Regions from separate parts of the Kribbella voronezhensis genome, predicted to be linked through region 2. Evidence: predicted binding sites of a transcription regulator. Region 2 holds the regulator's gene; each other region holds the start of a gene.

Evidence for each region. Region 2 encodes HrcA, which represses chaperone genes, less so after heat shock. Its sites were predicted from a motif close to TTGGCACTCGNNNNNNNCGAGTGCCAA; they were not measured.
Region 1: a site for HrcA is predicted at 1,959-1,985, ahead of EV138_RS38625 (FmdB family zinc ribbon protein). Genes of this name have one in related genera too.
Region 3: a site for HrcA is predicted at 1,380-1,406, ahead of groES (co-chaperone GroES). Genes of this name have one in related genera too.
Region 4: a site for HrcA is predicted at 1,886-1,912, ahead of groL (chaperonin GroEL). Genes of this name have one in related genera too.

The regions. Positions count from the first base shown of each region.
Region 1 is NZ_SOCE01000001.1:5,144,284-5,147,490, reverse strand. It holds gene EV138_RS24050 (glycosyltransferase family protein) at 1-1,807, opposite strand, end outside; gene EV138_RS38625 (FmdB family zinc ribbon protein) at 2,005-2,382, shown strand; gene EV138_RS24040 (CpaB family protein) at 2,448-3,083, shown strand; gene mscL (large conductance mechanosensitive channel protein MscL) at 3,205-3,207, shown strand, end outside.
Region 2 is NZ_SOCE01000001.1:1,125,547-1,128,753, reverse strand. It holds gene EV138_RS04940 (ThuA domain-containing protein) at 1-64, shown strand, start outside; gene EV138_RS04935 (Gfo/Idh/MocA family protein) at 49-1,152, shown strand; gene hrcA (heat-inducible transcriptional repressor HrcA) at 1,216-2,235, shown strand; gene dnaJ (molecular chaperone DnaJ) at 2,273-3,207, shown strand, end outside.
Region 3 is NZ_SOCE01000001.1:4,817,745-4,820,951, reverse strand. It holds gene groL (chaperonin GroEL) at 1-824, opposite strand, end outside; gene groES (co-chaperone GroES) at 946-1,242, opposite strand; gene EV138_RS22595 (peptidoglycan-binding domain-containing protein) at 1,545-2,147, shown strand; gene EV138_RS22590 (class I SAM-dependent methyltransferase) at 2,170-3,207, shown strand, end outside.
Region 4 is NZ_SOCE01000001.1:4,875,321-4,878,527, reverse strand. It holds gene groL (chaperonin GroEL) at 80-1,705, opposite strand; gene EV138_RS22815 (GNAT family N-acetyltransferase) at 1,950-2,513, shown strand; gene EV138_RS22810 (PspC domain-containing protein) at 2,636-2,959, shown strand.

The DNA of each region.
Region 1 (3,207 bases), 4.0 Mb from region 2:
GGCGTCTCGGGTGACGGCAGTCTGGTCTCTCCGGACCGGACACGCAGACCTTCTCGCCGACTGTGGTGATCACCGTCTCAGGCAGAGCGATGCCGACCACGCCGAAGACCACGAGTACGCCGAGGCCGAGCGCCAGGGGTCGGACCTTCCAGTGGCCGGGGGTCTTGGTCAGCAGGAGCGTCACGATCGCCGCTACCAGCAGCGCTGTCAGCCACGGAGCGATGACCTGCAGGCTGACCAGTGCGACGCCCTGGCGCTTGAGAGGTCGGTCCGGAGTCGCCGCGCCGAGGATCTTGGCCAGTACCGCGCCGACTGCGAGGGCTGCCGCCATGCGTGGGAGGGCGACGCGGAAGCGCACGCTGTCGAGCAGCTGGGTCAGACCCCAAGCCGAGCCGGCTATGGCGATGGGGAACGCTGCGCGGACGAAGTACAGCTGGCTGAAGCCTGGGTGATGGAGGAGAGCACCGGCAGCCACACCGGCGATGAGGAAGCCGAGTAAGAAGACAGCGGTCGGGTCCTTCCACCTGCCCTTCTGCAGGAAGGCGACCATGCCGACGCCGCCGATCGCCCAGGAGACCAGGAGCGTTAGGCCCGTAGTACCGAGGACCGCTACTTCTGCCGCATGGTTGCCGTAGTGGTTGCCGAAGCCGACCTTGGGGGCGAGCGCTCGGAAGCTTTGTCCTGGGCCGAGGGCGACGCCGGACGAGCCTGCGCTGAACAGGACGACCTGGGCCACGCCTAGCGCGAGCACGGCTACTGCAGCGAGGCCCAGGTGAGCGCGGTCGAGTCTGCGAGTCGTTGCGAGTTGCACTGCGATGACCAGCGCGATGGCTGCGACCAGCATTGGCACGAACGACGCTTTGGCGCCTGCGAGCGCAGCGATTCCTACTGCCAGCAGCAGCCAGTTGCCGGGTCGCCTGTCTTCACGGAGGAGGCAGACGATCAGCCAGACGACTGGGATGGCCAATACGACCGCGAAGGCGTGCGTGAGGCTGTACATGAGGACGGCAGTGGAGTACGGCGCTTGGCTGATCAACTCTCGCCCGTCCCAGCCGTACACGTCGAAGCTGGTGACGGTTAGCAGGAGCCACGCAGCGAGCGGGCCTGCCCAGGACCGCTTGGCCAGCTTCGTGGCCAGCGCTGCGACCGACAGGATCGGCAGCAGGGCGCAGAGAGTCGGGAAGAGTCGGCGGAGCAATACGTCCAGCTCTATGCCGGTCTGCCAGGTGGTGGCGGCCACCTCGGCATGCATGAACCAGTGGTAGTTCAGTGGCTGACCGATGACGTACGGGATCTGGCCGGGTAGATGGTTCTTCAGCTCGCCGGCCAGCGCCAACTGGTACGGCATGTCGCTGTACTGGAACGCGGCGTCGGGAAAGGCGATCGGCTCGATGGCGAGTCCGTTGCGGGTGATCACCCAGAGCCCTACCACTGCCGCGGCCGCTACAGACCACGCCCACCAGGCCGGCATCGGAGCGCGTCGGGTGCGCCAGTTGGTTCGTAGTACGGGCACTGTCAGGAAGGCGTCCAAGGTGGCGGCTGGGACGACGAGAGGCAGGAGCGGTACGCCCAGGGCTCGGCCAGGGATGTAGGTGAGGATCGAGAGAGCCAGGCCGAGGCCCGTGCCGAAGGCGAAGTCGGCGGCGAACCCGTCGCCGTTGCCGCGTAGCCAGCGCCAGAGGAGGACTCCTGGCATCACGATGCTCAGGCCCAGGTAGAGCGAGAACAGGCCGATCGTGTCCCATCGCGTACCGTAGGCGGCCAGGAGCAGGCAGCCAGTCGCCCAGATGAGCAGGCCTGGCGTCACTCTCAGTAACGGTTTCAGGCTGTCCCGCCCCAGTGATCCCACGCTGGGGAGACGTAACCGACCGGTGCGGAGGTTGCCAGGCCGGCGAAACTGGTCCAGACCGGCGGACTGACGGGCAGGAGTTGGAATACTTCGGGCCCGTGCCGCATTATTAGCAGTCGAGTAGTAGGAGTGCTAGCGGCCTGAAGGGAACCAACGTGCCGACGTACCAGTACCAGTGCACCGAGTGTGGCAACTCGCTCGAGGTCCGGCAGAGCTTCACGGACGATGCGCTGACCGTCTGCCCGAACTGCGAGGGCACCCTGCGCAAGGTCTTCAATGCGGTCGGCGTGGTCTTCAAGGGCTCCGGCTTCTACCGGAACGACAGCCGTTCGAGCGGCACCAGCACCGTGCCGGCCAAGAGCGAGTCCAGCTCTTCGTCTTCGACGTCCTCGTCCGACTCCGGGTCTTCCTCGTCCAACGGCTCGTCTTCCAATGGGTCGTCTTCGAACGGGTCGTCTTCGGGTTCGTCGTCCTCGTCCAGCTCCTCGGGCGGATCGTCGGCGGGCAGCGCCAGCAAGACCAGCGCGGCCTGACCAGCTCTGAGGGCCCTGTGGACAACGGGGCCTGACCTGCCGGAGAAACTCGTACTTTCTCTGGCATGAACCGATCGAACTCCTTTCTTCGCGACCTCCGCAAAGCCGTCCGCTGGCATCGCCGGCTGCTCGCCGGGGTGTCCGCGGCGGCAGCCGTCTACTTCGCCCTGGCCGCCGTGTCGCCCGAGCCGCCGCCGACCATCGCTGTGCTCGCCGCCGCGCGCGACCTCCCCGGCGGAGCCGTGCCTTCGACCAGCGACCTGCGCACCCTGCACCTACCTCCCGCAGCCGCGCCCACCGGCGTACTACGGCCTGGCGCCGACTTCGCCAAACGGGTGCTGGCCGGCCCGGTCCGCGCCGGCGAACCGTTGACGGACGCCCGCTTCTTGTCGCCCAACGCACTCGGCCCAGGCTTGGTTGCGTACCCACTTCGCTTGGACGACGCCGACATCGCCGCCCTGCTCCGCGTCGGCGACCGGATCGACGTCTACGGCGCGACCAGCACCGGCACGGCCTTGGCGACCCTCCTCGCCGACGCCGCTCGCGTGATCGCCCTTCCGAACCCGCGCGCCTCCCCCAGCGGCAGTCCTGGCGCGCTGATAGTCGTCGCCACCTCCGCCGAGACGGCGGCCCACCTGGCCCAGGCCGGCACCAACTCCCGCCTCACAGTTGCCCTCACGGCATCGCCAGCGACCTCCTGACTGTCGATCACTTGTCAGCCCCGTTGCGGCGCGGTTCCTCGCCCCGCACCGCCCGATGGCCCTACGTTTTGCAGATATCGACCGCCGCGGGCCGCCAGGGTCCCAATCGTGGAGGCACGGAATG
Region 2 (3,207 bases):
CGACCTGGACGTCCCCGAAGTGCGCACGATCATCGAGCGGGGGCTGCTGTGGGCGAGCAAGTGACCGGCGTCGGCATCGTCGGGACCGGTGTCATCAGCGGCACCTACCTCGACCACCTGGCCAGGCTGCCCGGTGTCGAGGTGGTGGCCGTCGCGGACCTCGACCTGTCCCGCGCCCAGGCGATCGCCGACCAGAACCCGGGCATCCGCGCGATGTCATCCGACGACTTGATGGCCGATCCGGCCGTCGACATCGTTCTCAACCTGACCATCCCGGCGGCCCACGCAGCGGTTCACCAGGCCGCGCTGCAGGCCGGGAAGCACACGTACGGCGAGAAGCCGCTCGCGGTCGACCGGGCCGAGGCCGAGCCGCTGCTGAAGCTCGCGGCCGCCAACAAGCTGCGCATCGGCTGCGCGCCCGACACCGTGCTCGGTACCGGCACCCAGACCGCCCGAGCGGTCCTGGATCGCGGCGACATCGGCGTACCGACCGCTGCCTCGGCGTACTTCGTCACGCCTGGGCACGAGCTGTGGCACCCGGCACCGGAGTTCTACTACCAGCCCGGTGGCGGTCCGCTGCTCGACATGGGTCCGTACTACATCACGAGCCTCGTCACTCTGCTCGGTCCCGTACGACGGGTCACCGGGCGAGCCGGGCGCTCACAGGCCGAGCGCAAGGTCCACACGGGTCCCCGCGCAGGCCAGACGTTCTCTGTCGACGTACCGACCCACGTGACCGGCGTACTGGAGCACGAGTCCGGTGCGCTCACCACTGTGCTGATGAGCTTCGACGTGTGGGCCGCGCGGCTCCCGCGGATCGAGGTGTACGGCACAGAGGGCAGCCTGTCCGTGCCGGACCCGAACAACTTCGACGGCAAGGTCGAGATCGCCACCGCGTCCGTGCGGGACTGGACCGAGGTCCCCGTAGCTGGTGGGTACGCCGGGACAGGACGCGGCGTCGGCCTGGCCGACATGGCGCGCGCTATCCGGACAGGCGAGCCGCACCGGGCCAACGGCACGCTGGCCTACCACGTGCTCGACGTGCTCGAGTCACTGCTCGAGGCGGCGGACCAGGACCAGCCGGTGGATGTGGCCAGCACGGTCGAGCGGCCGGCCGCCGTACCGTTGGGAGCGTCGCCAGAGAGCAGCTAGGACGGCACCCACGTAGACTGGCACTCGAAACTTGGGAGTGCCAAGCCAGAGAGGGTGGTGTGCGTGCTGGACGAACGCAAACTGGACGTGCTCCGGGCCATCGTCGAGGACTACGTGGCGACTCATGAGCCGGTCGGCTCGAAGACGCTGGTCGACCGGCACAACCTCGGCGTCTCCCCGGCGACGGTCCGCAACGACATGGCCGCGCTGGAGGAGGAGGGGTACATCACCCAGCCGCACACCAGCGCGGGCCGGATCCCGACCGACGCCGGCTACCGGTTGTTCGTGGACAAGCTGAGCACGGTGAAGGCCCTGTCGCCGGCCGAGAAGAGGGCGATCTCGTCCTTCCTGGTCGGCGCGGTCGACCTGGACGACGTCGTACGCCGTACGGTGCGCCTGCTCGCCCAGATCACCCGCCAGGTCGCGATCGTGCAGTACCCGACGCTCAGCCGGTCCAGCGTGCGCCACATCGAGGTCGTCACGATGACGCCGCGACGGCTGCTGCTCGTGCTGATCACCAGCACGGGCCGGGTCGAGCAGCGGATCGTCGAGGCGCCGGACGACGTCGACGAGCAACTGATCGTGGACCTGCGGTCCCGGCTGAACTCGGCGCTGACCGGCCAGCGGCTGGCCGACGCGGCGACCTCGCTGGAGAGCGTGACCGAGACCTTCGCACCGGCCGACCGGCCGTTGGTGACCGCCATCGTGACCAGCCTGCTGGAGACCTTCACGGTCGAGGGCGAGCAGCGGATCGCGGTCGGCGGCGCGGCCAACCTGACGCGGTACGGCGACGACTTCGAGCGCAACGTGAAACCGGTGCTGGAGGCGCTCGAGGAGCACGTGATCCTGCTCAAGCTGCTCGGCGAGGCGACCAACCCGCAGACCCTGACGGTCCGGATCGGCCACGAGAACCCGTACGAGGGGCTCGCGACCACGTCGGTCGTGGCGACCGGCTACGGCTCCAAGTCGGAGGCGCTGGCCACGCTCGGCATCGTTGGACCGACCCACATGGACTACCCGAGCACGATGGGCGCCGTCCGCGCCGTCGCGCGCTACGTCAGCCAGATCCTGGCCGACTCATGACTGAATCCCGAACCACCACCTACCGTTGGTCTGGAGTATGAGCACCGATTACTACGCCGTCCTGGGCGTCAGCCGAGACGCCTCACCGGACGAGATCAAGAAGGCCTACCGCAAGCTGGCCCGGCAGTACCACCCGGACGTCAACGACTCCGAGGACGCGCACCACAAGTTCCAGGAGATCGGCCGCGCGTTCCAGGTCCTGAGCGACCCGCAGAAGAAGCAGGTGCACGACCTCGGCGGTGACCCCTTCGCGAGCGGACCGGGCGGGGCCGGCGGTGCCGGTTTCGGCCAGGCCTTCACCTTCACCGACATCATGGACGCGTTCTTCGGCCAGACCGGTGGCGCCACCCGTGGCCCGCGGCCGCGCACCAGGCGCGGCCAGGACGCCCTCATCCCGCTGCGGATCGATCTCGCCGAGGCGGCCTTCGGGACCACCCGCGAGCTCAAGGTCGACACCGCCGTGGTCTGCCCGACCTGTTCGGGTTCCGGCGCCGCGGCCGGTTCCGAGCCGGTCACCTGTGAGATCTGCCACGGCCGCGGCGAGGTGACGCACACCCAGCGCTCGTTCCTCGGCGAGGTCCGGACGATGCGGCCGTGCCCGAACTGCCGCGGCTTCGGCACCACCATCCCGAACCCGTGCATCGAGTGCTCCGGCGACGGCCGGGTGCGCTCCCGGCGGACGGTCACGGTCAAGATCCCCGGTGGCGTCGACAGCGGGACCAGGGTGCAGCTGTCCGGCCAGGGCGAGGTCGGCCCCGGCGGCGGCCCGGCCGGCGACCTGTACGTCGAGATCGAGGTCGAGCAGCACGAGATCTTCAGCCGCAACGGCGACGACCTGCACTGCACGGTCACCCTGCCGATGACGGCGGCCGCACTCGGTACGACGATCGACCTGCCGACGCTGGAAGGCGAGACGACCCCGCTGGAGATCCGCCCCGGTACGCAGTCCGGTACGGCGATGACGCTGACCGC
Region 3 (3,207 bases), 3.7 Mb from region 2:
TTGACGGCGACGGAGGTGAAGTTGCCGCGGATCTTGTTGACCACCAGGGTCGACAGGGCTTCGCCCTCGACGTCCTCGGCGATGATCAGCAGCGTCTTGCCCGACTGCACGACCTTCTCCAGCAGCGGCAGCAGGTCCGCGACAGCGGAGATCTTGCCCTGGTGGATCAGGATGTACGGGTCGTCCAGCACCGCTTCGCCGGCCTCGGCGTCGGTGATGAAGTACGGCGAGATGAAGCCCTTGTCGAACTGCATGCCCTCGGTGAAGTCCAGCTCGGTACCGAAGGTGTTCGACTCCTCGACGGTGATGACGCCGTCCTTGCCGACCTTGTCGAAGGCTTCCGCGATCAGCTGGCCGATCTCGGCGTCCCGCGCGGAGATGGTGGCGACGTGGGCCATGTCGCCCTTGTCGTCGACCGGGCGCGCGGTCTCGATCAGCTTCGCCGACACGGCCTCGACGGCCGCCTCGATGCCCTTCTTCAGACCCATCGGGTTGACCCCGGCGGCGACGGCGCGCAGGCCCTCGTGCACCAGCGCCTGGGCCAGCACCGTCGCGGTGGTGGTTCCGTCGCCGGCGATGTCGTTGGTCTTGGTGGCAACCTCCTTGGCGAGCTGCGCGCCAAGGTTCTCGAACGGGTCGTCCAGCTCGACCTCACGGGCGACGGTGACACCGTCGTTGGTGATGGTCGGGGCGCCCCACTTCTTGTCCAGCACGACGTAGCGGCCCTTGGGCCCCAGCGTCACCTTCACCGTGTTCGCGAGCTTGTCGACGCCGCGCTCAAGGGCGCGCCGCGCGTTCTCGTCGAACTCGAGGATCTTCGGCATGGAAAACTCTGTCCCTCTCTGGGTTACTGGCGATCATGGTGCCCGCGGGCAGAACCGACTCCGCCCCGGCGCCGGTGTTCCGGGCACCGGAGCGGTGTCAGTCAGCTGCTGCGAGCGATCGTCACTTGCTGACGATGGCGAGGATGTCGCGGGCGCCCAGGATCAGGTAGTCCTGGCCGTCGTACTTGACCTCGGTGCCGCCGTACTTGGAGTAGATGACCTTGTCACCGACATTGACGTCCAGCGGGACGCGGTTGCCGTTGTCGTCGATGCGGCCGGGGCCGGTCGCGATGACCTCGCCCTCCTGCGGCTTCTCCTTGGCGGTGTCCGGGATCACCAGGCCGGACTTCGTGGTCTGCTCGGCTTCGAGCGGCGCTACGAGGATACGGTCCTCGAGCGGCTTGATCGTGACCGACACTTGCTGACCTCCACGGTCGAGTTTCTCGTGTTTTCGGGGTGCTGCAGGCGGCCGTCCGCCTCTGCCGTCGCGGGGATCAGAGGCCGGGCCGCTGGCACCCTCGAGTGGAGAGTGCCAACACCGAATCTAGGCCGCGATTAGCACTCGGTCAACTCGAGTGCCAGAATCTCGCCTCCGGCGAACGCTCGTACCGCTCGTCACCGCTTCTGTACTTTCCGCGACCGAGCACTGGGCGACGGCCCGCGAACGTGGGACCGTCGTATCTGAAGGGGTTCCCGCCAGGATCGAACCAGGAGAGCACGATGGCACTCTCACTGCGCAATCTCTCGCTCCGCAAGCTTCCCCCGAAGGCCTTGGCGGTGATCGCCGTGCTCGTGATCAGCCCGGTCGCAGTGGCCGGATTGGCCGCCGCTGGCAAGCACTCCTCCGAGACAGGCAGCGCCGGGCCGGCCGCGGCGCCCGTAGTACAGGCACCTCAGTCAGCAGCGAAGACCGACAAGCAGGCAGAGACCCTGGCAGCGGCCGCAATGGGGCAGTGTCAGTCGGCTCGGCTGGCCCCTGCCAGCAATGGGTGGGGTGTGCCGGCGCCGTCGGTGTCGGCGAGCGGCAGTACGAATTGCAACCTCATGTACGGCGACAGCCCGCACCGCGGCTCTTCCAGGTCCGGCGACCCCGACCTCGCGATCCGCACCCTGCAACGCAACCTCAACTACTGCTACGGCAGTCACCTGGCAGTCGACGGAATGTACGGCAGCAAGACACGTGCCGCAGTGAAGGCGGTGCAGAGCAAGCACAAGCTCACCGCGGACGGCATCTACGGCCCGAAGACCCGGTCAGCCATGAACTGGCGCCTGTTCAAGAACTCCACCAGTCAGTGGAGCACGGGTTGCTACAGCCCGCTGTGACCACCCAGGCAGACTTGGGCGAGTGACGCTCACTCTGTTGCTCGACCCAATCGGCAGCACAGTGCTGGCCGAGGCCTGCTCGGCGTACGCGCCAGGCGGTGAACTGAAGCTCGTCGAGCAACTCAGACGCCGGTACGACGCTGCTGTGGTGACCGCCGCGGTCACGCAGGCGTCACTACGTCATCGGGCCGTCGCCAAGTTCGGGGCGGAGGACGCCGCGCGGATGTACTTCACCCCGGACGGGTTGGAGCAGGCCACGCGCTCCACCGTCGGGACTCACCGCGCTGCACGGATCGCTGCGACACTGCCAGGCGCATCCGTCGTCGACCTGGGCTGCGGGATCGGTGGTGACCTGATCAGCGCAGCCAGAGCGGGACTGCGGGTCACTGGCGTCGAACGCGACCCGGAGACCGCTGCCGCAGCCCGGGCGAACCTTGCCGCACTCGGGCTGGCTGGTGAGGTCGTCGTGGGAGACGCGGAGGCGCAGGACGTCACGCAGTACGAGGTGGTCTTTGCTGATCCGGCGCGGCGGGCTGATGGGAGGAGGGTGTTCGACCACAACGCGTACTCGCCGCCGTGGTCCTTCATCAGCGAGCTCCTGGAGCGGACTGCGTGCGTGAAGGTGGCGCCGGGGATTCCGCACGACGCAGTACCGGCAGGGGTCGAAGCGGAATGGGTGAGCGACGCAGGTGAGGTCAAGGAGGCCGCGCTGTGGTCGGGGAAGCTCTACGGCGGTACTGCGCGGCGCGCGACGTTGCTGCCGGGCGGAGCGACTGTGGCGGCTGCGCCTGAGGCTGTCGAGGGTCCGGTCGGGCGGTACATCTACGAGCCGGACGGCGCGGTCGTTCGCGCTGGGCTGGTCACCGCTGTCGCAGAAGCGGTCGGCGGATGGCTGTTGGATCTACGGATCGCCTATGTCACTGCGGACGCCTTGGTGGCGACACCGCTGGCCTCTGTTTATGAGGTGATCGAGGAGTTGCCGTACCGCGAGAAAGCGCTGCGGGCCTGGGTGCGCGCGCAGGGAATCGGGACCCTGGAGATCAAGAAGCGGGGCGTGGAT
Region 4 (3,207 bases), 3.7 Mb from region 2:
ACGCAAAGGCGGCCCCGGCCGGAGCCGGGACCGCCTTGCTGTACTGCTTTGTGTTGCTGTCCTGCGGGACTTCAGGAGATCAGAAGTCCATGCCGCCCATGTCGGGCGCGCCACCCGGAGCGGCCGAGGCCTTCTCCGGCTTGTCGGCGATGACGGCCTCGGTGGTGAGGAACAGCGCCGCGATCGAGGCTGCGTTCTGCAGCGCCGAGCGGGTGACCTTCGCCGGGTCGATGATGCCGGTCTTGATCAGGTCCACGTACTCACCGGTCGCGGCGTTCAGACCGTGACCCGGCTCGAGGTTGCGAACCTTCTCCACCACGACGCCACCCTCGAGGCCGGCGTTCACGGCGATCTGCTTCAACGGCGCCTCGACCGCGGACCGCACGATGGCGGCACCGGTGGCCTCGTCACCCTCGAGCTCCAGCTTCTCGAACGCGATCACCGACGCCTGCAGCAGCGCGACGCCACCACCCGCGACGATGCCCTCCTCGACGGCCGCCTTCGCGTTGCGAACGGCGTCCTCGATGCGGTGCTTGCGCTCCTTCAGCTCGACCTCGGTGGCCGCGCCGACCTTGATCACCGCAACGCCACCGGCCAGCTTGGCCAGCCGCTCCTGCAGCTTCTCGCGGTCGTAGTCGGAGTCCGACTTCTCGATCTCGGCGCGGATCTGGTTGACCCGGCCGGAGATCTGGTCGGCGTCGCCGGTGCCCTCGACGATGGTCGTCTCGTCCTTGGTGACGACGATCTTGCGGGCCTGGCCGAGCAGCTCCAGGTCGACGGAGTCGAGCTTGAGGCCGACCTCCTCGGAGATCACCTCGCCGCCGGTCAGGACGGCGATGTCGACGAGCATGGCCTTGCGGCGGTCACCGAAGCCCGGCGCCTTGACGGCGACGGTCTTGAAGGTGCCCTTGATCTTGTTCACGACCAGGGTCGCCAGGGCCTCGCCCTCGATGTCCTCGGCGATGATGGCCAGCGGCTTGCCGGTCTGCATCACCTTCTCCAGCACCGGGACCAGGTCCTTGATGCTGGAGATCTTGCTGTTCACGATCAGGATGTACGGGTCGTCGAGGACCGCTTCCATCCGCTCGGTGTCCGTCACGAAGTACGGCGAGATGTAACCCTTGTCGAAGCGCATGCCCTCGGTGAGCTCGAGCTCCAGACCGAAGGTGTTGCTCTCCTCGACGGTGATGACACCTTCCTTGCCGACCTTGTCCATCGCCTCGGCGATGATCTGGCCGACCTGGGTGTCCGCGGCGGAGATCGAGGCGGTGGCCGCGATCTGCTCCCGCGTCTCGACCGGCTTCGCCAGGGCGAGCAGCTGCTCGCTGACGGCCTCGACAGCCTTCTCGATGCCCTTCTTCAGGCCCATCGGGTTGGCGCCGGCGGCGACGTTGCGCAGACCCTCGCGCACGAGCGCCTGGGCCAGCACGGTCGCGGTGGTGGTGCCGTCACCAGCGACGTCGTCGGTCTTCTTGGCAACTTCCTTGACGAGCTCGGCCCCGATCTTCTCGTACGGGTCCTCGAGCTCGATCTCCTTGGCGATGGAGACACCGTCGTTGGTGATCGTGGGGGCGCCCCACTTCTTCTCCAGGACGACGTTGCGGCCCTTGGGGCCAAGCGTCACCTTGACGGCGTCGGCGAGGGTGTTCATACCCCGCTCGAGGCCGCGGCGCGCCTCTTCATTGAAAGAAATCAGCTTGGGCATTCTCCGCGAGTCCTCCCGCGTCGAGTTTTTTGTTCAGCCGGCCGGATGCCCGCGACGGACGGCACCGTCGTCGTGGCGGTCACGTCCCGCCACGTCTCCGATACCTCATCGAGGCCGTCTATGGTCACACCTGCTGGGCACGAGAGTTATCACTCTCACCCAGCGAGTGCTAACCAAGTATTAGCACTCGCCCCAACCGAGTGCAAGCCAGCCCCCTCGCTCCGGCCCGCGCTACGGTGGCTGGATGAGTCTCGAGGTGCGCCCGGCGACGGCCGATCGCTGGGACGATCTGGTCCAGGTGATGGGCGAGCGCGGCGACCCGTCGCGCTGTTTCTGTCAGTACTTCCGGCTTCGCGGCAAGCTGTGGTCCGACGCCGCTCCCGCGACTCACCGCGACGCCCTGCGCGCTCAGCTCCACTCGGACCGGCCTCCCGGCGTACTGGCCAGCGACGAGTCCGGTACGCCGGTCGGCTGGTGCGCCGTCGGGCCCCGTGCGGCCTACCCACGTGTGATCGCGTCACCCAACTGGCGAGGCGCCGACCCCGAGGCCTGGGTGGTCACCTGCTTCGTAGTACCGGTAGCTCACCGCCGCCAGGGAGTCACCGGCGAACTGCTGACCGGCGCGATCGACCTCGCCCGCACCCACGGCGCCACCACCCTCCAGGCCTGCGCCGTGGACGTCGCCCGGACAGGCAAGACCTCCTCCGCCGGCCTCTATCGCGGCCCGCTCTCCATCTACCTGGCCGCCGGCTTCGAGGAAGTCAGCCGCACCTCCCCCTCCTGGGTCCTGGTCAGCCGCGACCTCTGAAGCAGCTGTAGGTGACGAAAGTCGTCAGGGGCGGGGTGAAGGTGTGGGCAGGGGTCGGGTCAGGGGTGGGTCGGGTCGGATCCTGATGTGGCGAGGGGGTCCGCGGCGGCACAGTTGGTGACATGACGAACTCCACTGCACCGTTCTCGAATCTGTCCGGCAAGGTCCTTCGCCGCTCCCGCAACCAGCGGATGCTGTCCGGTGTCTCCGGCGGCATCGCGGAGTACCTCAACATCGACGCGACGCTGGTCCGGCTGGGCATCGTCGGCCTCACCCTGATCACCGGCGGCACCGCGCTGCTCGGCTACGTGATCGCCTGGATCGTGATCCCGGAGGCCGACGGCAAGGCGGTCTGGCAGGACGTTCAGCAGAACTTCCAGCAGCAGCCGACCCAGGAAGCCGACATCGCCGCCCGCATCTACGACGACAAGCCGCCGGCCGCGTGAGCCCGGCCGTCCGGGCCGACCTGGCCCGGCGCCGGCGCCAGTACCGCGCACGCTTGCTCAAGCTGCGCCGGCAACAGCTAGCCGCACTGCACAACCAGCCTGGTCGACCGGGTGCACCAGCCGGGCACCCCGCCCAGCCGCGCCAGGTCGGCCGGCCCGCAGCCACACAACCAGAAGCGGGCACCCTGGCAGCACGGTGACGGTCCCCTCGGTAGGCCCCGACGGCCCGCCACCGTGCTGCCGCAGTA